Regions from separate parts of the Caulobacter sp. 05T431 genome, predicted to be linked through region 1. Evidence: predicted binding sites of a transcription regulator. Region 1 holds the regulator's gene; each other region holds the start of a gene.
What was found. The regulator LexA, encoded in region 1, represses DNA repair genes until DNA is damaged. The targets are predictions, from matches to a motif close to ATGTTCNCNANNTGTTCT.
Positions count from the first base shown of each region.

Region 1 (4,386 bases):
CTGGTGGCCCTGGCCGAGGCCTGGCCGCGCCCGGTGCGCGAGATCTCCACGCCCTGGTGGATCCGCGCCATCCAGGGCGGGGCCGGCTGGCTGGCGGTCAGCATCGGGGCCAGCTTCGTGGCGGGCATGGCCACCGGACCGTTCGCCATGCAGCACTTCAACCGCGTGGCCGTCTGGGGCCTGCCGGCCAACCTGGCGGTGGCCCCGTTGTCGTCGTTCGTGATCATGCCGTTCCTGGCCCTGGGCGCGGCGCTGGAGCCCTTCGGCCTGGGCGCGCCGTTCCTGGCCGTGGCGGGCTGGGGCATAGCGGCGATGATGTGGATCGCCGAGGGCTTCGCCAGCGCCGGCGGGGCCCAGCACGTGGTGGCCAGCGGGCCGCCGTTCACCCTGGCCCTGGCCTTCGTGGGCCTGATGCTGCTGTGCCTGTGGCGGGGACGTCTGCGCTGGCTGGGCGCGCCCCTGGCCCTGGCAGTGGCCCTGTGGCCGCGTCCGGCCCCGCCCGACGTCTGGATCGCCCCCGACGGGAGCACGGCGGCCGTGCGCCAGGGCCGCGAGGCGGTGCTGCTGCGCCCCGACGCCCGACGGTTCGGGGCCGAGCTGTGGGGCCGCCGCCGGGGCCTGGTCGTGCCCGAAAGCGCCGCGCCCAGTCCGCTCTACGCCTGCGACCGCCGGTCCTGCGCCCCGACCGCCGAGGCCCCCGTGGCCCTGGCCCTGTCGTGGAGCAAGACCGCGCCCGACTTCACCGACCTGGCGGCGATGTGCGGTGAGGCCGAGATCGTCGTCCTGCGCGGCGCCGTGGCGGCCGCGCCGCCGGCCTGCCGCGACCGGATCGTGCTCGACGCCGACGACTTCGCGACCGGCGGCGCGGCCGAGCTCTATCGGCGTGGCGGGGAATGGTGGATCGTCTGGGCCCAGCCGCTGCGGGGCGTCCGCCCCTGGAGCGGCGCGGCGAGGGGATAGCCATGCTGAAAGTGTGGGGACGGCGCAGCTCGGCCAATGTCCAGAAGGTGCTGTGGCTTGTCGGCGAGCTGGGTCTTCCGCATACGCACATCCCGGCCGGCGGCGATTTCGGCGGGCTGGACGATCCGGCGTTCCGGGCGATGAACCCGCACGGCAAGGTTCCGGTGATCGACGACGGCGGGGTGGTGGTGTGGGAGTCCCACGCCATCTTGCGCTACCTAGCGGCCGTCCATGGCGGTGACCGCTTCTGGAGCGCCGATCCCGCCTTGCGCGCGCTGATCGACGGCTGGATGGACTGGGCGCAGACGGCGCTGCAGCCGGCCTTCCTGGGCGGGGTGTTCTGGGGTTTCTATCGCACGCCGGAGACCGACCGCGACACCGCCGCCGTGGCCAGGGCGCTGGATCATACCGTCCGTTGTCTGACGGTTATCGATCGCCAGCTGACGGATCGCCCGTTCGTCGGCGGCGAGACCCTGTCACTGGCTGACATCGCCATCGGGACCCATCTCTACCGCTGGTTCGAACTGGAGATCGACCGGCCGGACCTTCCGCGCCTGGCGGGCTGGTACGACCGGCTGACGGCCCGGGCGGCCTATCGCGAGCACGTGATGGTCCCGTTCGGGGAACTGAAGGGGCGGTTGGCGTTCTGAGCGTTGGGGGCGAGCGACGGAGGCGACCATGGAACGAAGCGGCGGCTGCGCCTGCGGGGCGGTGCGCTATGTGGCCAGCGGCGGACCGCTGCGGGTGGGGCTGTGCCACTGCCTGACCTGCCGCAAGCGACACGGCGCGCCCTGCAACGCCTTCGCGGCCTTCCGCGCCGACAAGGTGCGGATCGCGGGGCGGACACAGGTCTGGGCCGGCGCCGAACACGGCCTGCTGCACGGCTGCCCGACCTGCGGCTCGCCCCTGTTCTGGACCGCCACCGACGAGGACGACGACGAGATCGAAATCCACCTGGGCGGACTGGACGAGATCGGCCAGTTCACGCCGCAGTACGAGGTCTGGGTCAAACGCCGCGAGCCCTGGCTGCCGCCGCTGAACGTGCCGCAATATGTCGAGAACCGGCCGGCGGGAATGCCGACCTGAGGGCTACTCGAAACGCAKCCTGAAATCGTGGGAACTGCGGGACGTGAAGCGGATCGTCAGATGCAGCGTGCGCCCCTCGATCGATTCGCTCGACTTGACCCTGGCGGCGACCCTGGAGGCGGCCAGCAGCTTGGCCGCGGCCTGGTCGAAGCCGTAGCCGCTGATCCCCGGCGAACCGAAGAAGCAGTCTTCCAACGCGCCTTTCCGGCCGATCGTGCAGGTCGCTTCCACGACATCGGACACGCCCATGCGCTGGGCGTAGTCGGGATAGTACTGATCAGCCTGGAACTTGCCCGTGTTGATCTTCACATCCTGCGCGCCGAGCGGGGTTTGGGTGGAAGCCGCGAGGGCCGGAGCCTCGACGGCCGGGGCCGTCTGCAGGGCCAGGATGAAAGGCAGGATCAAGGCGTGTCCCTCGGGGTGACTTCGTTCTTGGGTAGCTTGAGCATGGTTGCCCGTCCACCACGCTTCCGCAAATTGGAACCCAAAACGAAAAGGCGCTGAGTCCGGTCAGCCAGACTCAACGCCTTATGATCTGGGTCCCGGTTTTGGCTCGCGCCGAACTTCGTTTCGCCGGGATGAGCGGAGGCGGGGACGGCTAGTGATACCGCCGGATCAGCCCCACCAGCTTGCCCTGCACCTCGACCTGGTCGGGGCCGAAGATGCGGGTCTCGTACTTGGGGTTGGCCGCTTCCAGGGCGATCGAGCCGCCCTTCTTGCGCAGGCGCTTGAGGGTGGCTTCCTCGCCGACCAGGGCCACGACGATCTCGCCGCTGTTGGCCGTGTCGCCCTTCTTGATGATCACATAGTCGCCGTCGAGGATGCCGGCCTCGATCATCGAGTCGCCCTGGACTTCCAGCACGTAGTGCTCGCCGCCGCCCAGCATGGTCTCGGGCACCGGCAGGCGCTCGCGTTCGTGCTGGATGGCGTCGATCGGGGTGCCGGCGGCGATGCGGCCCAGGATCGGCAGTTCGCGCGTGTTGTCGGCGGCGATCGGCGGGGCCGGGATCGACGGGGTCTGCCCGCCGCCCTCGACCACCTGCGGCTTGAAGGTCCCGCGCCCCTTGGGCGGCGAGGCCGTCGTAGCCTGCTGGGGCAGCTTGACCACTTCCAGCGCCCGGGCCCGGTGGGCCAGGCGGCGGATGAAGCCGCGCTCCTCGAGGGCGGTGATCAGGCGGTGGATGCCGGACTTAGACGCCAGGTCKAGCGCCTCCTTCATCTCGTCGAAGGAGGGGGAGACGCCGGTCTCCTTGATCCGTTCGTGGATGAACATCAGCAGCTCGTGCTGCTTGCGCGTGAGCATGTCCGGCCTCGCCAGTTGTCGCGGAACAAACCGCAAACCTCTGCAGATGTTCTCTAGGTGTTCTTCGTTGATGTCAAGTTAACGGTGTTCGCCGGAAAGGCGGCCGAAATCCCTAGGAAATACAGGCGTCGCTCCGGGGGGCGTGGCGGCGATCCCCCGGGGGCGGCCGAATCGAGGGGCCCCAGGCTTGACGACCGGCCGCGCGAGGCGGAGCCTCCTGAACAACGATAAGTCACGGGAGGACGCGGCCCATGGCCGAGCACGCCGCCGAGCACGCCTACGACCTGGTCCTCCACGGCGGGACGGTGCTGGACGGGACCGGCGGCCCGGGCTTCGTCGCTGATGTGGCGGTCAAGGACGGCCTGATCGCCGCGATCGGGCCAGGCCTCGCGCCCGGCCGCGAGGAGATCGACGCGCGGGGCCGCCTGGTCACCCCGGGCTTCGTCGACATCCATACCCACTATGACGGCCAGGCGACCTGGGACAGTTCGATGACGCCCAGCGCCGGGCACGGGGTCACCACCGTGGTCATGGGCAATTGCGGCGTGGGCTTCGCGCCGTGCCGGCCCGAGGACCGCGACCGGCTGATCCGTCTGATGGAGGGCGTCGAGGACATCCCGTTCCCGGTGTTGACCGAGGGCCTGCCCTGGGCCTGGGAGAGCTTTCCCGACTATCTGGACTTCCTGGCCGGCCGCGCCTTCGACGTCGACATCGGCGCCCAGCTGCCGCACGCGGCCCTGCGGGTGTTCGTGATGGGCCAGCGTGGGGCCGACCGCGAGCCGGCGACCCCCGCCGACGTCGCCGCCATGGCCGCCATCGCCCGGCGCGCGGTCGAGGCCGGGGCCCTGGGCTTTTCCACCTCGCGGACGCTGAACCACCGCACCAGCGACGGCCAGCCGACCCCGACCCTGACGGCGGGCGAGGACGAACTGACCGGGATCGCCCTGGGCCTGGCCGCCGCCGGCAAGGGCGTGCTGCAGCTGGTCTCGGATTTCTTCCCCGACGGCCCGGCCGAGCTGGCCATGCTGCGGCGGATC
Region 1 covers NZ_JBFTKU010000033.1:6,798-11,183, forward strand. The annotation lists gene AC1U89_RS22995 (ComEC/Rec2 family competence protein) at 1-960, shown strand, start outside; gene AC1U89_RS23000 (glutathione S-transferase family protein) at 963-1,610, shown strand; gene AC1U89_RS23005 (GFA family protein) at 1,639-2,046, shown strand; gene AC1U89_RS23010 (energy transducer TonB) at 2,050-2,451, opposite strand; gene lexA (transcriptional repressor LexA) at 2,645-3,349, opposite strand; gene AC1U89_RS23020 (N-acyl-D-amino-acid deacylase family protein) at 3,601-4,386, shown strand, end outside.

Region 2 (12,669 bases), on a different contig from region 1:
CACTCGGTCGCGGGTTTTGGCATGTTGCGCGACCAGCGCATCAGCATGGTGGCCAGGAAATCCACGGCCGACAGCCCTTGGCCTAGCATGTGGGGACCATCCTGGCGGGCCAGATGGGCGTCGATGCGGTCCCAGATCCCCTCCAGCCGCGCCCGCGACACAGCGGCGGCCGCCTCGGTCCCGCCCTCGCCCGCCGGCTCGTGCGGATAGAACCACACCCGGAAGGCCGGCATCACCGTATTGGCCAGATAGACCATCCACTGCAGATAGGCGGCCCGCCCGGGCGCGCCGGCCGGCGGCGCGAAACCCGCCTCGGCATGTCGCTCGGCCAGCAGCATCAGGATCGCCGCCACCTCGCAGACGGGCGCGCCGTCGACGATCAGGGTCGGCACCACGCCGCTGGGATTGAGCTTCAGATAGTCGGGGTGCTTCTGGGCGCCGGTGGCCGTGTCGGTCAGGACCAGCTCGAAGGGCGCGCCGATCTCGATCAGCAACCAGTGGACCGCCAGGCTGGCCGTGCCAGGGCTGTAATAGAGCTGGTACATGCGCGATCCCTCACCCGTTGCCGGGCGAGGGATCGTTCAGCGCGGCGAAGCTGTCAATCAGCCCCGCTGCGAAAGGCTTCCGGCGCGCGACCTAGTGCTTCTCGCGCCAGCGGGCCTTGGCGTCGTCCTTGGTCAGGTTCAGGTGCACGCCGTCCTCGTCGACATGGTCGACCCAGGTGATCGGGATCAGGTGGTGCTTGAGCCCACCGCCCAGGTCCAGCTTGGCCAGCTCGATCTCGCCGCCGACCACGTGGTCCACGCGGCCGACGTGACCGCCGTCCGAACCGACCACTTCCAGATGTTCGCGCAGTTGCGAGGCGTCGATCATGGGCATCCTCCTTTTGATGGACGTTCGGCAGGGCAAACGGACAAGCCCGTGGCGCAGTTTCCAAGAGGCTTGCGGGCGAGCAATGTTCGCTTTATGTTCTAGTCAAGGTTGCGACTTTGCGCCGGTCGCGTTCCTGGCTATCACTCGGAAGACCGCTCTTCCCCGCCTGAGGAAACACCGATGATCCGACCGCTCGCCGCCCTGCTCGTCCTGACCGGCGCGACGGCGTGGACCGGAACCGCCTGGGCCCAGGCGGCGGAGGCCGCGCCCGTCGCGGCGGCGGCGCCTGAACCGGCTCCGGCCCCAGCCACGCCCCCCGCCACGCCCCTGCCCCGGGTCGACGCGGTGTTCGCGGCCGACGGCGTGACCATCACCGACGGCGGCAAGAGCGTCCTGTTCTACCGCACCGCGGCCGCCGATCCGCGCGAGCCGGGCCGGCTGAACTACGTCCACCCGATCTGGGCGCCCGACGGCGCGGTCCTCACCGAGGACCGGCCCGCCGACCACCTGCATCAGCGCGGCGCCTTCTGGAGCTGGCACCAGGTGCTGGTCGACGGCAAGAACGTCGCCGACGGCTGGTTCATGAAGGGCCTGACCTTCAACGTCCGCGAAAAGCGCTTCAAGGGCGACAGCGCCGGCGGCGGGACCCTGGTGGTCAACGCCGACTGGATCGTCAATTCCACGCCCGAGGTGGACTATGTGGCGCGCGAGACCACCAAGGTCCGGGTCTATCCGCTGAAGGACGGCGCGCGGCGCATCGACTTCGACACCGTGATCACCGCCCGCAGCGACACCCTGGCCCTGGGCGGCAGCGACGACGCCAAGGGCTATGGCGGCTTCTCGGTGCGGCTGGTCCGGCCCGACCGCCTCAACTTCGGCTCGGGTGGCAAGACCGTGACCCCGGCGGTCGAGGCGGTCGAGGCCGGCAAGTCGATGGGCTTCGCCTGGACGGCGGGCGGCGGCTCTCCGGCCTGGACCGTGGGTCTGGCCTGCAAGGCGAACGGCGCGCCGATCACCCGCTGGATCTTGCGCAAGGAACTGTCGATGCAGAACTGCGTCTTCCCCGGGCGGGCGCCGTTCGTGCTGAAGAAGGGCGAGACCCTGCGTCTGCAGTCGACCCTGATCCTGCGGCCGGCGACACCGGCCTCCGCTGGGCCGAAGAAGAAGGGCTAGCCGATGGCCGAGATCCTCAACCTGAACCAGGCCCGCAAGGCCAAGGCCAAGACCGACGCCAAGACCAAGGCCGTCGAGAACCGCGCCAAGTTCGGCCGCACCAAGGCCGACAAGACCCTGGACGCGGCCCGGGCGGAGAAGCTGAAGCGCGACCTGGACGGCGCCAAGCGCGAGGACTAGCAGCGCCTTCCCGTCCAGACGCGTCCGGCGACGTCACGACGTTGTCGGGATCCGCGACAGGACCACCGTGACGCCAGAGCGGCGATCCGTCAGCACCAGACCGCCGGGTCGGCGCAGGCGATAGTCGAAGACGATCGCGGAATCGTCCAGGGCGACCTGGCGATCGTTGGCCTGGAAGGCCTCGGGCTCGTCGCTCTTGAACTCCAGGCCGGCGCGGCGATGAACGACCAGCTCGTCATCGCCGAACTGCAGTCGATCGCCGGGACGCAGGTCGATCGTCCCCTCCCCCTGGATCCGCGACACCTTCCATAGGCCGACCAGGGCCCCGGAACGCACGCCCTCGGCGGCTTCATTTCCATGGCCCGACAGGAAGGCGGTCTGTTGCAGCAGGCCGCCAACCAGCGTCCGCTCGGGCGCCAGGCGCGGATCGGGATCGGCCTTCAGCCGCGCGTCCAGGCGGCGCATGACCTGATAGGCCCCCTCCTCGTCGCCGGCCTGATGGTACAGGCTGGCGGCCTGGCGCAGCGACAGGAACTCGTCGACCAGGGTGTGACCCAGCCGCAGGCCGTCGCTGGGCGCCGGCCCCGCCGCGGCCACGGCCAGGGCGTCACCGGTGGTCTTGCCGTCCACAGCCCGCACATAGTCCAGCTTGACGTCCATCAGCTTGTCGGCCGAGGTCAAAGCCGGTTCAGGCAGGAACGCGGCGTCCTGGGCCTTGGCCAAGGTCACGAACAGTCCGCCGCCGTTGGTGCTGAGGAAGGCGGTCGGCACCGTCAAGCTGATGCCGCCGTCGGGCGCGGTCTTCAGCATGTCGTCGGGCGCGCCATAGACCGCCGAGACCCGGTATCCCGGCCGCGCCTTGACCGTCAGGGTCACGTCGAAGGCCAGCTCCGAGACCATGGTGTCCAGCTTTTCAGCGAACACGGCCTCGACGTCCTTGTCGTCGCGCAGGAAATAGAGATTGCCGCCGCGCACCCCGGCGACCTTGGTCGCCAGCGGCGCGTCGAACTGTACGCCGACCCCGATGGTGGTCAGGCCCACGCCGCGCCGCGAGGCGTCCTGCGCCATGCCCATGAAGCTGCCGGCGTCCACCGCCCCGACATTGGGCTGCTCGTCGGTGAACAACATCAGGCGGGTCGCGCCCTTGAAGCCGTCCATGCTGGCGAAGGCGGTCTCGTAGCCCACCTTCAGACCGGCCTCCATATTGGTCGAGCCGTTGCTCTGGATGGCGTCGATCGCCGCCTCGATCACGGGCCGGTTGGCCGTGTCGATCCGGGTCGGCTCCAGGTGACGGTACGACCGGTCGCCATAGAGCACGATGCTGATCTGGTCGCCCGGGCGCAGCTGCTTGACGATCTGGTGCAGGCTGTGGCGCACGCGGGCCAACGGCTCGCCCGACATCGAGCCGGACTTGTCGACCACCGCCACCAGGTTCAGCGGCGCGCGCGTCCAGGTCTTGGCGTCGATGTTCGAGTTGAAGCCCAGGCCCACCAGCAGCTTGTCCTGAGGCGAGGCCAGGAGGTCGGCCCGCATGGCTTCACCGGTCAGGCACAGCAGGGCCTCGCAGCTCCGCGTACCCGGGATCACCAGGTCGTAGTCGCCCATCAGCCCCTCGGGGGTGATGGTGTCGGGCATCGGAATGCGCTTGGCCGCGACCTCGCCCCGGAAGTGATTGATGTCCTGCGCCCCGCCCTGGCGCACCCGCATGCCGCTGACGATGACCTCTTCCAGGCCTGCGTCGTCGTCCTTATCGGGCGGAACCTGCGCGGCTTGCCCCCACGCGAGCGAAACCGGCGCCAGGCCGATGGCGGCGACCAAGGCCAGTCCGCCCAGCGAGCACCCCCGGGCGCGAGACGAGAAACGCGACATGCACACCTCCCTTTATGGTTGTCCCGGAGGCTAGCATGCGGCGGCGCAAGCGCACGCGAAATCGGTGACGCTTGGGATCGGGCCCGGAGCTCCTAGCGCGGCGCCAGGTAGCGTCGCGGCTTGGCCTGAGCGTCCCGGGTCGCCTGCGCCGCCTGCTCCCGCGCCAGGCGGTCCAGCCGGCCGCGCCAGGCCGCGACGATCTCCTGGATCGCCAGCACCCAGCCGAACGTAGTTTCCTTATGGGTCTTGATCGCTTCGTCCATCACCGTCGCCTCCTCAGCGTTACGATGATGGGAAGTTCTCGCGAACGACGTTAGGTGACAAACGCGGCTTCCTTGCCTAATCATAAGCACTACTTATGCCAGACATCCTCGCCAGCCTGCCGCTCAGCGCCATCCGCATCTTCGAGGCCGCCGCGCGCCTGAAGAGCTTCACCCGCGCCGCCGACGAGCTGGGCGTCAGCCAGGCCGCCGTCAGCTGGCAGGTGAAGGCCCTGGAGCAGCGCCTGGACCAGCCGCTGTTCACCCGCCTCCCCCGCGAGGTGACCCTGACCCCGGCCGGCGAGCGGCTGTCGCGCGCCGCCAGCGAGGCGATGAGCGTCCTGCGCGTCGCCGTGTCCGACCTGGTCGACACCGAGGAAGGCGTGCTGTCGATCACCACGGTCCAGAGCGTGGGCGGTCAGTGGCTGGCGCCGCGCCTGGGCGGCTTCCAGATCGCCCATCCCCGCATCGCGGTGCGGCTGGACGCGTCCAGCCGGGTGGTCGACCTGCAGCGCGAGCCGTTCGACCTGGCCCTGCGCGCCGGCCACGGCGAGTGGCCGGGGCTGGAGGCGCACTTCCTGATCCCCGCGGCCCAGACCGTGCTCTGCACGCCCGAGGTCCTGGCCCGCGTCGGCGGCCTGGCGACCCCGGCCGACGTGCTGCGCGCGCCGCGCATCGGCTCGCCGGACTTCTGGGCGTCGTGGTTCGCGGCGGCGGGCGTCGACGCCAGCGGCGACCACGCCGCGCCGCGCCTGTCGGCCGACGCCCAGGCGCTGGAGGTGGCCACGGCTCTGGCCGGTCAGGGCGTGGCCCTGGGCTCGCCGATCTTCTTCGCCCAGGAGATCGCCCAGGGCCGGCTGGTCGCGCCGTTCGACATCGTCGCCGACAACGGCGGCGGCGGGTACTGGCTGGCCTATCCGGTCGAACGCCGCCGGGTGCGCAAGATCGCCGCCTTCCGCGACTGGATCCTGGACCAGGCGGCGGCCGATCCGCTGATCGCCCGTTACCGCCGAACATGACGCCGGAGCCGACTCGGAACGGTGAAGCGAGCCCCGCCGTTTCTGGGGGACGCCGCCAGGAGATTCCAGTGTCACCCGCGGGAACCGCAAAGAGGCCTGTCCATGCCGAAGCCATGGTTTCGGTCGTAAGCTCCGAACGGGATGTCTGGGACGCGACGCCCGGAGCCTCGCTGGCGGAGGTCAGGATCACCGAGATCTTCACCGGCGACCTCCAAGGCGAGTCCCAGGTACGCGCACTCGAGATCGCGAGCCTGGAGGGCCGCGCGAAACTTGCCAGCGTGCAACGGTTCCAAGGCCGCCTCCACGGCAGACAGGGCGCATTCGTGCTGGAGGGACATGAAACCGTCGAGGCCGGCCGAATTCACGCGACCTGGAGGGTGACGCCGGGAAGCGGAACCGAAGCCTTGCAAGGCCTCCGGGGCGACGGCGGCTTCGAGGGCGAGTTCGGGAAAGGCTCCCGGGCGACTCTGGACTACTGGTTTGACGAAGTCCCCGCCTAGCGGCGGACCTGGTAGCCGTAGCGCTTGATGATGGCGACGGCGGTCGGCGACTTCAGGAAGGTCAGGAATGCCCGGGCGGCGGGGTTCTTCTCGCCCGTCTTCAGCAGCACGGCCTGCTGTTCGATCGGCGCGTGGTCGGCGGTCGGCACCAGCCAGCGCGACCCGCCCGGCTCGGCGATCACCTGCGACAGGGCCACGAAGCCCAGCTCGGCGTTGCCGGTGGCGACGTACTGATAGGCCTGGGTGATCGAGGACCCTTTGACGATCCGGGGCGTAAGGGCGTCGTAGACCTTCAGCTTCTGCATCGTCTGCACCGCCGCCAAACCGTACGGCGCGGCGGTGGGGTCGGCGATCGAGAGCTTGGCGAACTTGTCGGTCTTCAGGACCGCGCCCTTGTCGTCGACCAGGCCGGGCGTCTTCGAATACAGCACCAGCCGGCCGAAGGCGTAGGTGTAGCGCGTGCCGGGCACGGCCAGGCCCTCGTCCTCGGCCTTCTTGGGCCGCTCGGCGTCGGCCGACAGGAAGACCTCGTAAGGCGCCCCGTGGGCCATCTGGGTGTAGAACTGGCCCGACGAGCCGAAGCTGAGCGTGGCGGTATGGCCGGTCTTGGCCTTGAAGGCCGCGGCGATCTCCTTGGCCGGCTCGGTGAAGTTGGCCGCGACGGCGACCTGGGTGTCGGCGGCCAGGGCGGGCGCCGCCCCAAGGGTCAGGGCCGCCCCGAACAGGGCGAGGCCGACGATCTGGAAGCGACGGGTGATCATGCAGAATCTCTCGGGAGGCCGATGCAGGGCGCGTTATGTAGTTGAACTACCGAACGCCGAAGAAGGTCAAGCCTCGGCGATGCTTCGGCGAAACCACGCGATGTGAGAAATTCTGGACAGGCCCGCTAGCCGCGCAGGAAGCTGTCCACCAGCGCCTGGTCGCCGTCATAGACCCAGCACTCGGCCAGCAGTTCGTCCTCGATGCGGTAGACCAGCACGCGGTCCAGCTCGGTGACGACGCCGTCGCGCTCGAACGCCTCGCGGGCGATGACCACGGCCCGTTCGGGGCCGGCCGTCACGTCGACGATGCGGACCAGCCTGCGGCCGGTGCGGCGGCTGACCTCGGCCAAGGTCGCCAGGGCGGCGGCCAGGCCGATATGGTCGCCGGTCAGCGGATGGTCGCCGAAATAATGCAGGGTGAAGTCGGGATGATAGCAGGCGCGCAGGGCCGTCAGGTCGCCGTCCCGCCACGCCTGGGCGTAGCGCTCGGCGACGGCGCGGTTGGTCGCTTCGCTCGTCCCCGGGCTCACGCGGCCTCTTTGAAGCGGTCGCGATATTCGGGCGGGATGGCCTGGTAGGCGGTGTTGGGCGCGACCTTGTAAGTGCGGCGGGCTTCTTCCAGCGGCATGGCGAACAGGGCCGGATAGTCCACCGCCGGCAGCCAGGCCGCCGCGCGGCCGTTGCGCCAGGCCTCGCGAACGGCCTTGCCATAAGGTTGGCCCAGCCGGGCCTTCTGGAACTGGCGCGCGCCGGCCAGGGCGATGACCGCGAAGCCCAGGCTGCGGGTCTGGGCGTACGAGAAGGCCACCACGCAGACCTCGCCCAGGGCGTCGGTGCCGTAGCCGGTCAGCACGTGCCAGACGTCGTGCACGTCGCGCATGCGGCGGGCGTACCAGGCCAGCGGGTGCGCGGCGTCGACGTCGGCCTCGGGCACCTTGCGGCTCTCCTCGGCCAGGCCCTCGGCCGACAGGCCGCGCGGGGCGATGAAGTCGCGATAGGCCGCGCCCACCGTGCCCGGCCCGAATTGCGCCAGCCAGGCCGGGTCCGACAGCCGCTCGGCGAACTCGTCGCGCTCATAGGCGATGCGGCCGCCCTCGGGCGTGCTCAGCAGGCGGGTGTAGCCCCTGGGGATCGCGTTGCCCGCCAGGGCGCGCATGATCTCGAACACCGAGGCGGTGTCCTCCTTGTCGGCGATCAGGCGCCGGACGGCCCGCATCGCCCGCAAAGGCTGCAGGGTGAAGGCCTGACGCCCTCGCTTCATCGGTTGGCGGGCCTTTGGCTCACCGAGCACTTGCGCGGCTGCGATCATGAGGCATGCTCCTGCTGACCCGATAAAGATGACATGGCGTCATTTTTATTCAAGAGGGTTCAGCGACMCCCGATCTGCGACGTGATCCGAGAGCAACAGGGGATAGGCACGATGGGCAGTTTGAAGAAGCGTTCGATCAACCTGGCCGGCCACGCGACCTCCCTGGCCCTGGAGCCCGAGTTCTGGGCGGTGCTGCAGCAGGCGGCCGGCGCCGACAGGATCAGCGTCGCCGCCCTGATCCAGCGCATAGACGCCGGACGGAGCGAACGCCCGCTGGCCTCGGCCTGCAGGGTGTTCGCCCTTCAGCACGCCCAGGGGGCCGACGCGGGAACCGTCTAGCCCTGCTCGACGCCCGGCCCGGGCTTGGGCAGCGGGATCGGCGCCGGATTGGGCGTCCGGGGCAAGGCCGGACGCTCAGGCAACCGCATCGACAGGTCGGCGGTCTTCACGGTCAGCAGACCCGAGCGCCAGCCGCCGATCACCAAGGCGATGATCAGCAGCAGCACGCCCAGCATCGTCAGCCCGGCCACGCCCAGGTGCTGAGGCCTGATTTCGTTGTGACGGGCCATGGAGCCCCTCCCTTAACCCGCCGGCTTGGGCGCGTCCGGAACCTTGGGCGCTTCCAGCTGCGGCGCGGAAACGTTGATGTCGACCTTCTTCTTCTGGGTCATGCCGCCTGTAAAGACGAAGTAGGCGATCACCGCCACGACCACCACCAGGGCGCCGATGATGAACGCCATGCCGGCGTTGCCGCCCCCGCCCGTGTTGGTTTCTTCTGCCACGTCAGTCTCCTGTGATGTCCATCCCCGCCGAACAAACGGAAGGTGGGGGGCGAGGTTCCGGTCCGGATGCGGCCGATGGCGCGAGGGCTTAAGCCGGCGGAACTTTGTGCTACATATGTTCCATGTCTTCCGCCTTCGACTCGTCCGACTTCCCCGGTGATCTCCCCGCCCCCCGCATCTCCGACCTGGCCCGCCCGCGCGCGCCGGAGAGCGCGCCCCTGAACTATCTGGAGGGGCTGAACCCCGAACAGCGGGCCGCCGTCGAGGCCACCGAAGGCCCGGTGCTGGTCCTGGCCGGCGCGGGCACGGGCAAGACCCGGGTGTTGACCACCCGCCTGGCCCACATCCTGGCCACCGGCCGCGCCCGGCCGTGGGAGCTGCTGGTCGTCACCTTCACCAACAAGGCCGCGCGCGAGATGCGCGAGCGGATCACCCACATTATCGGCGACGAGGCCGAGGGCCTGCGCTGGCTGGGCACCTTCCACTCGGTGGCCGCTCAGATCCTGCGCCGCCACGCCGAGCTGGTGGGGCTGAAGTCCAGCTACACGATCATCGACACCGACGACCAGGAACGGCTGCTGAAGCAGCTGATCGAGGCCGCGGACATCGACGCCAAGCGCTGGACGCCGCGCGCCCTGTCCKGCCTGATCGACACCTGGAAGAACCGCGGCTGGACGCCCGACCGCGTGCCCCAGAGCGAGGCCGGCGAGTTCGCCAACGGACGGGGCATCACCCTGTATCGCCAGTACCAGGAGCGGCTGCGCATCCTGAACGCCTGCGACTTCGGCGACCTGCTGCTGCACAACATCACGATCTTCACGGCCAATCCGGACGTGCTGGCCGACTTCCAGCGGCGCTTCCAGTACGTGATGGTCGACGAGTACCAGGACACCAACGTCGCCCAGTACCTGTGGCTGCGGCTGCTGGCCCAGGGCCGCCAGAACGTCTGCTGCGTGGGCGACGACGACCAGTCGATCTACGGCTGGCGGGGCGCGGAGGTCGACAACATCCTGCGCTTCGAGCGTGACTTCCCGGGCGCCAAGGTCATCAAGCTGGAGCGCAACTACCGCTCCACCGAGCACATCCTGGCGGCCGCCTCGGGCCTGATCGACGCCAACAAGAGCCGACTGGGCAAGACCCTGTGGACCGAGGCCTCGGGCGGCGAGAAGGTCAAGGTCAGCGGCGTCTGGGACGGCGAGGCCGAAAGCCGGATGGTCGCCGACGAGATCGAGAAGGCCAAGCGCGCCGGCCGCAAATACAGCCACATGGCCATCCTGGTCCGCGCCAGCTTCCAGATGCGGGCCTTCGAAGAGCGGTTCGTGATGCTGCAGATCCCCTACAAGGTGGTCGGCGGCCCGCGCTTCTTCGAACGCGCCGAGATCCGCGACGCCCACGCCTATCTGCGCCTGATCCAGTCGCCCGACGACGACCTGGCCTTCGAGCGCATCGTCAACGTGCCCAAGCGCGGCATCGGCGACACCTCGGTGCAGAAGCTGCTGCAGATCGCCCGGCTGGAGGGCATCTCCACGGTCGAGGCGGCGCGGGTGATCATCGGCGGCGACGACCTGCCCGCCCGCACCCGCACGGCGCTCAGCAACTTCCTGCGCGACCTGGACCGCTGGCGCCAGCAGGCCACGGTGATCCCGCACCAGCGCCTGCTGGAGCAGGTGCTGGAGGAGAGCGGCTATACCGACGCCCTGCGCCTGGACAAGGGTCCCACCAGCCAGACCCGGCTGGAGAACCTGAAGGAACTGGTCCAGTCGATGAGCGCCTTCGACACGCTGGAGGCCTATCTCGAGCACGTGTCRCTGGTCATGGACCTGGACAAGGGCGCCGGCGACGACGCGGTCTGGATCATGACCCTGCACTCGGCCAAGGGGCTGGAGTTCCCGCTGGTCTTCCTGCCCGGCTGGGAGGAAGGCGTGTTCCCCAGCCAGCGCAGCATGGACGACAAGGGCGAGAAGGGCCTCGAGGAAGAGCGCCGCCTGGCCTATGTCGGCATCACCCGGGCCCGCGAGGAGGCCCGGATCAGCTTCGTGGCCAACCGCCAGGTCTACGGCCGCTGGACCAGCCAGCTGCCCAGCCGCTTCGTCGACGAACTGCCCCTGGCCCACGTCGATGCGGCGTCCGAGACCGGCTATTACGGCGGCGGTCCGGGCATGCAGCAGACGGTGTCGTCGCGCTGGGACGATCCGGGAACCAGCACCTTCACCGCCGGCAGCTATGACAGCCCCGGCTGGAAGCGGGCCCAGGAGCGGGCGTCGGGCTTCAGCGAGCGCGGGAGCACCTGGCGCAGCGGCGGCTCGGCCGCGCGTTCGGCCCCGATCGAGGGCGAGGGCCGGCTGGTGGCGGTCTCGGCCAGCTCGGCGGCCAGCGCCTACAAGCGCGGCGACCGCGTGTTCCACGTCAAGTTCGGCTACGGCAAGGTCACGGGCGTCGAGGGCAACAAGCTGTCGGTGTCGTTCGACAAGGCCGGCGACAAGAAGGTGATCGACAGCTTCGTGGAAAAGGCCTGAGGCGGGGGCGGGTTACGGCTGATTGACGGGGCCCCGGACAGGGCGGAGCGTCACCACAGGTCGAAAACCTCTGGAGGACTCGCCTTGAAATCCGCCGCCCTGATCGCGACCGCCGTCGCCCTCCTACTGCCCTGCGCGGCCCACGCCGCCGCCTGCGACGTCCTGAAGAGCGCCACCTACGCTGGGATCATGCGCGGCAAGTTCGACGCCTATCCGAACGCCCTGGCGGGGATCAGCCTGACCTTCGACGCCCATGGCGTCGGCGCCGGGCGCGGCGTGATCGCCTACGACCCCGCCAGCACGGCGGCGGTGCAGAGCCCCTATTCCGGCGTGACCTGCAAATCCACCGACGACAAGTCCGGCGTGCTGAACTTCGGCCCCAGCCTGGGGTCGAACAGCTTCACGGTCTTCGACGGCGGGGCCCGCATCTGGACGCGGCATGAGATCCCGGGCCGGCCGATCGCGGGCTGGCTGTTCAAGCAGCCCGCCCCGCCCAGGCTGCCCTGAGGACGGGGTCGCGCGTTTGGATCGGGCGCCGCCGCTTCCCATATTCAGGGGATGCTTCCTCCCCGCATCCGTGTCGTCGACCTGGAAACCGCCGGCGACGGCCCGCACGCCGTCTGCGAGATCGGCTGGCAGGACGTCACGCAGGACCCGAGCGGCCGGTGGCGCATCGACGAGGGTCGAGGATCGACGCTGGTCAATCCCGGCCGCCCGATCACGCCCGAGACCATGGCGGTCCACCACATCCTCGACGCCGACGTCGCTGGCGCGCCGTTCTGGAAGGACGTCGCGGCCGGCGTCCTGAAGCCGGACGGCGGCGTCCAGGCCCTGGCGGCCCATCGCGCGGCGTTCGAGCAGCGCTACTGCACGCCGAGGTTCACGGGCGGCGCGGCGTGGATCTGCACCTGGAAGTGCGCCCTGCGGGTCTGGCCGCACCTGACCGGCTTCTCCAACCAGATGCTGCGCTACCAGCGCATGCCCGAGGGCCTGGTCCACGAGCTGGGCCTGCCCGCGCACCGCGCCCTGCCCGACGCCTACGTCACGGCCCATCACCTGCGCGACATGCTGAACGCGGCCTCGCTGGAGCAACTGCTGGCCTGGAGCCGCGAGCCGGGCCTGCTGCCGCGCGTGCCGACCGGTCCGGAGCGCGGCAAGCCCTGGGACCGTCTCGCCGCCGAAGCCCTTTCGACGCTGGCGCAGGATCGCGATCCGAACATCCGCTTCAGCGCCGAGACCGAACTGCGTCGCCGGGGCGAAGCGCCCGCCGCGGCGGAGGCCGAGCCGGCGCAGCGGACTTTGCTCTGAGCGCAATCGCGATCAAATAGGCCGGCGAAGCCCACGCTATCCAGGTCGCACGCTTCGTCGCGAGACCCGCCCATGAACCCCGTCGAACAGGCCATCTGGTTCATCGAGAGCCATTCCGC
Region 2 covers NZ_JBFTKU010000016.1:93,969-106,637, reverse strand. The annotation lists gene AC1U89_RS15765 (glutathione S-transferase family protein) at 1-545, opposite strand, end outside; gene AC1U89_RS15760 (DUF2171 domain-containing protein) at 637-873, opposite strand; gene AC1U89_RS15755 (DUF6807 family protein) at 1,054-2,046, shown strand; gene AC1U89_RS15750 (DUF4169 family protein) at 2,050-2,226, shown strand; gene AC1U89_RS15745 (vWA domain-containing protein) at 2,260-4,095, opposite strand; gene AC1U89_RS15740 (hypothetical protein) at 4,188-4,358, opposite strand; gene AC1U89_RS15735 (LysR substrate-binding domain-containing protein) at 4,454-5,374, shown strand; gene AC1U89_RS15730 (DUF3224 domain-containing protein) at 5,488-5,874, shown strand; gene modA (molybdate ABC transporter substrate-binding protein) at 5,871-6,635, opposite strand; gene AC1U89_RS15720 (nuclear transport factor 2 family protein) at 6,761-7,165, opposite strand; gene AC1U89_RS15715 (Coq4 family protein) at 7,162-7,896, opposite strand; gene AC1U89_RS15710 (ribbon-helix-helix domain-containing protein) at 8,056-8,283, shown strand; gene AC1U89_RS15705 (hypothetical protein) at 8,280-8,513, opposite strand; gene AC1U89_RS15700 (hypothetical protein) at 8,526-8,726, opposite strand; gene AC1U89_RS15695 (ATP-dependent helicase) at 8,849-11,242, shown strand; gene AC1U89_RS15690 (hypothetical protein) at 11,327-11,749, shown strand; gene AC1U89_RS15685 (DNA polymerase III subunit epsilon) at 11,801-12,550, shown strand; gene AC1U89_RS15680 (AraC family transcriptional regulator) at 12,623-12,669, shown strand, end outside.
Region 2: the regulator LexA is predicted to act here: its motif matches at 8,831-8,848, upstream of AC1U89_RS15695 (ATP-dependent helicase).

Region 3 (5,205 bases), on a different contig from region 1:
CATCAACTCGTCCGCGTGGGAGGCCCCGCGCAGGAAGGAGAAGTTGGTGGTGGCCTGGAGCTCGGCGTAGCCCGCCATCAGACCCTCCTCCCGTGGGGGAGGGACTTACCCGAACAAGCCATGCAACCACCACTTCGGGGCCTTCTCCCCATCGCCGTACAGCCCCGCCCGGAAGATCCAGAACCGCTCGCCGCCCTCGTCCTCCACCCGGTAATAGTCGCGCACCTTGCCCGGGCCGATCTCGTCGAAGGCCTTGCGCCACCATTCCTGGCCGATCCGCTCGGGCCCCTCGGCCAGGCGCACGCGGCGCGACTTGCCGCGCCAGCGGAACTGGACCGGCGGATCGTCGGGCAGCTTGGCCATCACCTCGATCGCCTCGGGTCGACGCAGCAGGCGCGAGGGCCTGGGACGGTCGGGATCCCAGGCGTCGTCCGGTAAGGACTCCAGCGGCGCATGACGCGCCACCGAGCGCTCGGGCACATGGCTCTGGTGCGGGTCGGCGCGCCAGACCCGATCCTCGCCCAGGCGGTTGATCAGCCGGTCGATCAGCGGCGCCAGGCCCTCCTCCAGGCTGACCCCGCCGTCGGCGTCGAGACTGCGCTGCGCCGTCGACAACGGCTCGACGTCGTCGGTCCACAGGGTGACGACCTCGATCCCGAAACCGGGATCGACCACATCCAGCTTCGGCTTCAGCAGCTTGGCGATCCGCACGGCGTCGCGGCCCGGACGCGACAGGCCCACGCGCACCGGCTGGTCCTTGCCGTCCAGGCGGTGGAACACCAGCTCGAACCGCCGCGCGCCCTGGCCCTCGGCCTCCAGCCGCGCGCACAGCAGGGCGCAGATGTCGGACGTCACCCGCTCCAGGTCCTCCAGGGCGCTGATCGGCTCGAAGAAGGCCAGGCGGTCGAACCAGGGCGTGGCGGGGCGACGGAAGGTCAGGGCCTCGCGGGCCGCGCCCAGGGCCTGGTCGATGCGCAGCACGGCGGAAAGGCCGAAGCGCTTGGCCAGCTGGGCGCGCGGCAGGGCCAGAAGCTGGCCGACGCTGAACAACCCCAGGCGCGGCAGCTGGGCCTGGGCCGCCTCGTCCAGGCGCAGGGCGGCGACGGGCAAGAGCGCCACCAGCGGAGCCTGGCCGCCGGGCGGGGCGATGGTGCGGTCGGGGGCGTAGCGGGCCAGGGCCCATGCCGCGCCAGGGGTGTCGGCGATCGCGCCCCGGGCCGGCGCGCCCCAGCGGGCCAGGCGGTCCAGCAGGTCGTCCAGCATCATGGCCTCGCCGCCCCACAGGTGCGAGACGCCCTCGACATCCAGGAACAGGCCGTCCAGGCCGTCGATGGCCACGGCGGGCGAGAAGCGCACGCACCAGTCGCACAGGATCTCCAGCGCCGCGCGGTCGCCGTCCGGGTCGTGGTCGGCGGTCACCAGGTCCGGGACCAGGGCCGCGGCGTCGGCGGCCTTCTGGCCGACGTGCAGGCCGAGCAAGGCGGCCGCCTCGTCGACGGCGGCCAGACGGCGGGTCCCGCCCTCGGTGGCGACCAGGGCGACGGGGGGCGGTGGAGTCCCCTTCGTCGGCTTCGCCGCCACCAAAGCCCCGGAGGGGGTTTCAGCCGACGAGCCGAAGTTCGGGTTCACCCGCCGCCACGTCGTGATCGGCCAGTTGCGACACCAGACGGAAAGGATGCGGGCCATCAAGGGCCTCCGCTTGTTCGAGGATCCAGGCGCCGGGACGACCGCCCCGGCAGCGTTCGAGTTCGGCGCGCCAGCGCGGCGGGCCCAGGCCCGGCTCGCCCGGCGGCGGCTGGCTGGGCGCGGCGGCGATGCGCCAGCGGGTCTGGGCGGCCGCGCCGGAAACCTCCCGCGCCYTGCCCGCCGGTCCGCCATAGGGCCGTCGCCGCAGCAGCACGCCCGTCGCGCCGCGCCGCTCGCAGGCCAGCTGCAGGCGACGGCCGGCCTTGAGGTCGGGGCTTTCGGCCTCGCCGATCGCGGCGGCGACGCCCACCGTGGCCAGGGCGTCTTCCAGCACCGCCAGCACCTCGGCCTCGTCGCGGGCCCGCACCTGGATCAGGCGCTGGACGGGGAAGCCCAGATTGACCAGGCCCGGCGCGTGCAGGTCGTCGCGCCGCATCACCCAGACCACCGCCCCCTTGGCGGCCAAGGGGCGCAGCATCAGGGCGGTGAAGGCGGCGGGCGCGGCGCCCGTCTCCTCCTCCAGCCCCGAACCGCCCACCTCGTGCCAGCCGCCGCGCTGCAGGCCGCCGGCCGGGAAACAGCCGTCGATGCGCGGATCGCCGAACGGCAGGACGGGAGGCGGAGTCCGGGTCCCCGCCTCCAGGGCGGCGATCTGGGCTCTCAAAGCCGAAAGGGCGGGTTTCGCCCCGGCCATCCTCGCATCTCCAATGTTCCACTTTTGTTCTGATCTTCCGGGGTTGGAGAGTCAAGCGGAGCCCGTCATGGTGCGTCAAACGGCCGTATGAAGCCGCCGGGAGTTCCCATGCCCTTCGCCCTGCCCTTCAAGCGCGTACTGATCGCCAATCGCGGCGAGATCGCCGTCCGCATCGCCCGGGCGGCGGCGGAGCTGGGGATCGCCGGCGTGGCGGTGTTCGCGACCGACAAGGCCGACGCTCCGCACGTGACGGCGGCCGATGCGGCGACCGCCCTGCCCGGCGCCGGCCCGCGCGCCTATCTCGACATCGCCGCCGTGGTGGGCGCCGCCCAGGCCGCCGGCTGCGACGCCCTGCACCCCGGCTACGGCTTCCTGGCCGAGAACCCGGCCCTGGCCCGGGCCTGCGCGGCGGTGGGGATCACCTTCGTCGGCCCCTCCCCCGCCCATCTGGAGACCTTCGGCGACAAGGCCCTGGCCCGCTCCCTGGCCCTGGCCAAGGGCGTGCCCCTGATCGAGGGGACCGGCGCCCTGGACCTGCCCGCCGCCCAGCGGTTCTTCGCCCATCACGGGCCAATGATGCTGAAGGCGGCGGCCGGCGGCGGCGGGCGCGGCATGCGCCCGGTGCGCGAGGCCGGCGAGGTCGAGGCCGCCTTCGAGGCCTGCGCCCGCGAGGCCCAGGCGGCGTTCGGCGACGGCGCGCTCTATGCCGAGCGGCTGATGGACGGCGCCCGCCACATCGAGGTGCAGGTGGCCGGCGACGGGCTGCAGGTGGTGGCCGTGGGCGACCGCGACTGCTCGCTGCAGCGCCGCCGCCAGAAGCTGGTCGAGATCGCCCCCGCCCCGAACCTGCCGGACGCGACCCGCGCCGCCCTGTTCGACGCCGCCGTCCGCCTGTGCGCCAGCTATCGCACCCTGGCGACGGTGGAATTCCTGGTCGGCGCCGATGGAGCGTTCGCCTTCATCGAGGTCAACGCCCGGCTCCAGGTCGAGCACACGGTGACCGAGGAGGTCACGGGCGTCGATCTGGTCCGCGCCCAGTTCGAGCTGGCCGGCGGGGCCGGCCTGGCGGACGTCGGCCTGGCCACGACGCCACCCGCCCACGGCTATGCGATCGAGGGCCGGGTCAATCTGGAGACCCTAGCCGCCGACGGGACGCCCCAGCCCTCGACCGGGACGATCACCGCCTACCGGCCCCCGGGCGGTCCCGGCGTGCGGGTCGACGGGGCGGGCGCGGCGGGACAGGTCGTCACCGGCGCCTATGACAGCCTGCTGGCCAAGGTCGTGGGGCGCGGCCGGACGCCGGCCGAGGCGGCGGGACGCGCGGCCCGGGCCCTGGCCGAGTTCCGCATCGAGGGCGTCGACACCACCATCCCGCTGCTGCGCGTGCTGCTGGCCGAGCCGGCCACGATCGACGGGACGGCGACCACCGACTTCATCGACCGCGAGGCCGGGCGGCTGTTCGAGGCCGTCGGCGCGCCGGCCGCCGGTCCCGCCTTCGGCGCCGAGGAGGGCGCGGTCGTCGCCCCGCTGCAGGCCCTGGTCGGCGTCGTCGAGGTGGCCGAGGGCGACCTGGTGCGCCCCGGCCAGGCGGTGGCCGTGCTGGAGGCCATGAAGATGGAGCACCTGGTCCACGCGCAGACCGGCGGCCGGGTGGTGCGGGTCGCCGTCTCGCCGGGCGAGCCGGTGCGGCCGGGCCAGCCCCTGCTCTATCTGGAGCCCGCCGAGGTCGAGGGCGATGAGGCCCTGGCGGCCGAAGTCGTCGATCCCGACGCGATCCGCCCCGACCACGCCGAGGTCATCGCCCGCCATCGCTTCACCCTGGACGAGGCCCGGCCCGAGGCGGTGGCCAAGCGCCGCAAGACCGGCCACCGCACCGCGCGCGAGAACATCGACGACCTGGTCGATCCGGGCAGCTTCCTGGAATACGGCGCCCTGGCCATCGCCGCCCAGAAACGCCGGCGCTCGACCGAGGACCTGATCGCCGCCACGCCCGCCGATGGCCTGATCACCGGCGTGGGCAGCGTCAACGGCGCGCTGTTCCCCCCGGACAAGGCCCGGGTCGCGGCCCTGGCCTACGACTTCACCGTGCTGGCCGGCACGCAGGGGGCGATGAACCACCGCAAGTCCGACCGCCTGCTGGCCGTGGCCGAAGAGCAGCGCCTGCCGATCGTCTGGTTCGCCGAGGGCGGCGGCGGACGGCCGGGCGACACCGACACCACGGCGGTGGCGGGCCTGGACGTGCCGACCTTCCGCAGCCTGGCGGCCCTGTCCGGCGTCGTGCCCAAGATCGCCATCGTCGCCGGTCGCTGCTTCGCCGGCAACGCCGCCATCGCCGGGCTGTCGGAGATCATCATCGCCACCAAGGACTCGAACCTGGGCATGGGCGGCCCGGCCATGATCGAGGGCGGCGGGCTGGGCGTGTTCCGGCCCGAGCAGATCGGCCCGGCGGCGCATCAGTGGGCCAACGGCGTGATCGACATCCTGGCCGACGACGAGGCCCACGCCACGCGTTTGGCCAAGCAGGCCCTGTCCTATTTCCAGGGCGCGACGGTGGACTGGACCTGTCCCGACCAGCGCCTGCTGCGCCAGGCCGTGCCGGAGAACCGCCTGCGGGTCTATGACGTGCGGGCGTTGATCGCCGGACTGGTCGACACCGGCTCGTTCCTTGAGCTGCGCGGCGGCTTCGCGGCGGGGATGATCACCGGCCTGGTCCGGATCGAGGGCCGCCCCCTGGGGCTGATCGCCAACGATCCGCGCCACCTGGGCGGGGCGATCGACGGCGACGGAGCCGAGAAGGCCGCGCGGTTCCTGCAGCTGTGCGACGC
Region 3 covers NZ_JBFTKU010000003.1:186,090-191,294, reverse strand. The annotation lists gene AC1U89_RS04835 (error-prone DNA polymerase) at 1-78, opposite strand, end outside; gene AC1U89_RS04830 (Y-family DNA polymerase) at 106-1,686, opposite strand; gene AC1U89_RS04825 (ImuA family protein) at 1,601-2,380, opposite strand; gene AC1U89_RS04820 (acetyl-CoA carboxylase family protein) at 2,501-5,205, shown strand, end outside.
Region 3: the regulator LexA is predicted to act here: its motif matches at 2,394-2,411, upstream of AC1U89_RS04825 (ImuA family protein).

Region 4 (3,375 bases), on a different contig from region 1:
TAGGCCGGAACGCTCTCCCAGCTCAGGTGGAACGGCTGCAGCGTCCAGGCCAGCCGCACCGATCGTTCATGGGAGCGGACGCATTCGACCGGCTTGGGCGTGGCGTCGCATCCGTCGGCCTCGTCGTCGAAATTGGTCTTGTAGTCGTAGCCCAGCGACACGTCGTGGAAGAGGTAGAAGGCGTTCGGATTGGGAACATCGCCGCTGGCGGTGCTCTGCTCGAAATGCAGGCCGGCCTCGGCGGCGTAGGTCTCGACCTGATTGCCGGTCGCGGTGTTGCGATGCGCCACGAAGCGGCCGAAGCCGGTGGACGTCGTGTTGTCGCCCAGACGCCAGCTCAGCTTGCCGGCGGCGTCCAGCMACAGGGCGGCCTTGGCCCCCTTGTCCTTGATGTAGCTGAACGAGGCCGGGTCGGACCACGGCTGGTCGTTGGGCGCCTCGTCGGCGTTGAGGGTGAACTTGGAGTTCTGGGCGTGGGCGTGCGCGCCGACCAGGCAGGCGGCCGCGGTGAGGATGAGCAGGCGCCGCATCAGTCAGCTCAGCGCCTTGAGGACGAACTCGGCCCAGGTCATGGACAGTTCGAGGTCGCCGCTGACCAGCTTGCGCTTGGGGGGCGCGCGGAACCGGTCGTTGACCCAGTCGCGGATCGCGAAGTCGAGGCTGTTGGCCCCGACGCCGATCTGGGCCAGCGTCTCGTCGGCGCCGGGCGGATCCTGCCGAAGGTCGCGCGCGTGCACGAAGACGGCGACGCCGGCGACGAGGACCTCCTCGTCGGTGAGTCCCGCAGAATCGGCCATTCCTGATCTCCTCCCAAGGGGGAGTCCGCGGATCAAGCCGACAGGCCTGGCGCGCCCCCAAGGCCAAGATCGCCGGCCGGGCCAGTCCCAGCGGTGGCGCAGCCCACCGCGCGGTCGTGAGAAAGCGCACACGAAAAAGCGGCCGGCTCCGGGGAGCCGACCGCTGCTCGGAATCTGGCGTCGAACCGATCCCTAGAACGGGATCTCGTCGTCCAGGTCGGCCGAGAAGCTTTCGCGCGGACCGCTGGGCTGGCTGCGCGGGGCGCCGCCGCCGAAGTTGCCGCCGCCGCCGCCGGCGTAGCCTTCGTCATAGCCGCCGCCGCTCGACGCGCCGGCGCCGTCGCCTCGGCCGCCCAGCATGGTCAGTTCGCCGCGGAACTTCTGCAGCACGATCTCGGTGGAGTACTTCTCGACGCCCGAGGCGTCGGCCCATTTGCGGGTCTGGATCGCGCCCTCGATATAGACCGTCGAGCCCTTGCGCAGATAGCTTTCAGCCACCTTCACCAGGTTGTCGTTGAAGATCACGACGCGGTGCCATTCCGTCTTTTCCTTGCGCTCGCCCGAGGTGCGGTCGCGCCAGGTTTCCGAGGTGGCCAGACGCAGGTTGGCGACGCGGTCGCCCGAGCTGAGGGTGCGGATTTCGGGGTCGGCCCCGAGATTGCCGACCAGAATGACCTTGTTGACGCTGCCCGCCATGGGGAAGTTTCCTGTTCACGCCCGGCGACCCAACGCGCCGGCATCTGAGGCGGACGTTAACGGGTTCTTAAAAGCGAAATCAAGCTTTGTTCCACAAATGTTCCTGTGGAGCGCCGAGGTTATCCCCGGGTTTGAGCCGCGCCCTACTGGGGCGGCATCGCCCCCGGGACCGCCAGGCGGCCGTCACCGGTGCGGACCAGCGACATGAACCGGGCGCCCTCGTAGGTGTCGCCCAGATAGATGCCTTCCTTCTGCAGGAAGATGAACTTGCCCTGATAGGCGCCGGTCATCTCGCGGTTGGTGCTGCCCAGGCGCACGAAGCGCAGGCGCATGCCCTCCAACTCGGCCGCGCAGAGCTCCAGGCTCGGCACGTTGCGGGCCACCGGGTTGAACTTCAGCGTCCCGTCCTTCTGCTCGATCACGTGCATGCAGACCCCGGCCTCGAACGGGGCCTTGGTCTGCTTCTCGCAGCCGGTGAGTCCGACGACGGCGGCGGCGGCGACGAGCGAGAGGGCGACGACGGGAAGGCGCATGGGTCTTGGACTCTCTCTAGGCCGACGGGATGGAGCAGCCCTGCCCCAGGTCGATGATCGAATGGAAGGTGCGGTTGTCGGACGAGGATTCGACCTTGCCCGGCACGATCCGCAGGGTTTCGTCGCCCCAGCGGCCGTAGGTGGCCCCGCCGGCCTTCTCGCACTTGCCGCCCGAGATCTGCTGGGCGCAGGCGTTGACGGTGATCTCGCCCGGCAGCTTGCGCCATTCGCCGCCGGCGTAGCGCCAGCAGACGGCCAGGGGCGTGGTCGACGCGGTCGGCGTCGGGGCGGTCGGCGGCGCGGCCGGCGCGGGCACGGTCAGGGCCTCGGGCGGCGGCGGCAGCGGGGTCAGGACGGTGCCGGCCTGGTCGGCGGCGGCCAGGGCGCCGGTCTCGTCGACGCCGACGTCCAGCGCGCCGGTGGCCACACCGTTCTTCTTGGCGCACTCGGCCAGGGTGATCTCACCCACGAACTGGCCGCCGACGAAGCAGCGCAGCGGGCGGTTGGCGTCCAGCTTGTTGTCGTCGGCGCGGCCGGTCTCGACGATCAGGCCGGCGCGCGAGGCCGGCGGGTCGGCGGTCGGCGACTTGTTGCCGTGCATCACGGTCAGGGCGATGCCGAGGCCCGCGATCAGGGCCAGGGCGGCGCCGCCGCCCAGCAACACGCGTCGATCTTTGAGAAGTTCCATGATCCCTGGCTACGACGCGGTGATGACGCTTTCAAGTCCAAGGCTAAAGACGGCTTCCAGGGCCGTCGCGACGGGTCGYCCTAGCCGCCGCCGGTCAGGCGATTCAGCGCCGCCTGGTAGTTGGCGATCTGGTTGGTCAGATAGGCCGGGACCGGGCCGTTCACGTTGTTGTTCGAGGAGGCGGTCGCGTCGGTGCGCTTCACGCCGTTGGCGGTGTCGGCCATCTCGCGATAGGCGTTGCGGACCGCCGACAGGGCCTTGGTCATGGCCGACACGGCGGCGTTGCGGCCGACGTCGGTGGTCAGGTCCAGGCCCGTGTCCAGCGCGAAGCCGTAGATCGGCCCCTTGCCGTCGGCCGAGACGGTCTGGCCGTGATCGGTCTTGGTGTTGCGCACGATCCCCGGTTTCAGTCCCAGCGACTCCAGCACGTCGGTGCCGCCCTTGCCGGGCAGGATCTCGACGGTCGAGGTGGTCTGGGACGGGCTGATGCGCAGGGTGCGGTTGTTGCCGACGCTGCTGAACTCGACCTTCGCCGCGTAGCCGGTGGCCTTGCGGATCTTGTCGGCCAGGGTGTCGAGCGTGTCGTCCTGCTCGATCTTGATCGTGGTCAGGGTGCCGCGCGCCCGGGTGCGGACCTGGAAGGTGTCCCCTGCCCGCGCCG
Region 4 covers NZ_JBFTKU010000009.1:163,327-166,701, forward strand. The annotation lists gene AC1U89_RS10860 (hypothetical protein) at 1-530, opposite strand, end outside; gene AC1U89_RS10865 (hypothetical protein) at 534-797, opposite strand; gene ssb (single-stranded DNA-binding protein) at 990-1,493, opposite strand; gene AC1U89_RS10875 (hypothetical protein) at 1,637-2,026, opposite strand; gene AC1U89_RS10880 (hypothetical protein) at 2,043-2,714, opposite strand; gene AC1U89_RS10885 (hypothetical protein) at 2,795-3,375, opposite strand, start outside.
Region 4: the regulator LexA is predicted to act here: its motif matches at 1,580-1,597, upstream of ssb (single-stranded DNA-binding protein).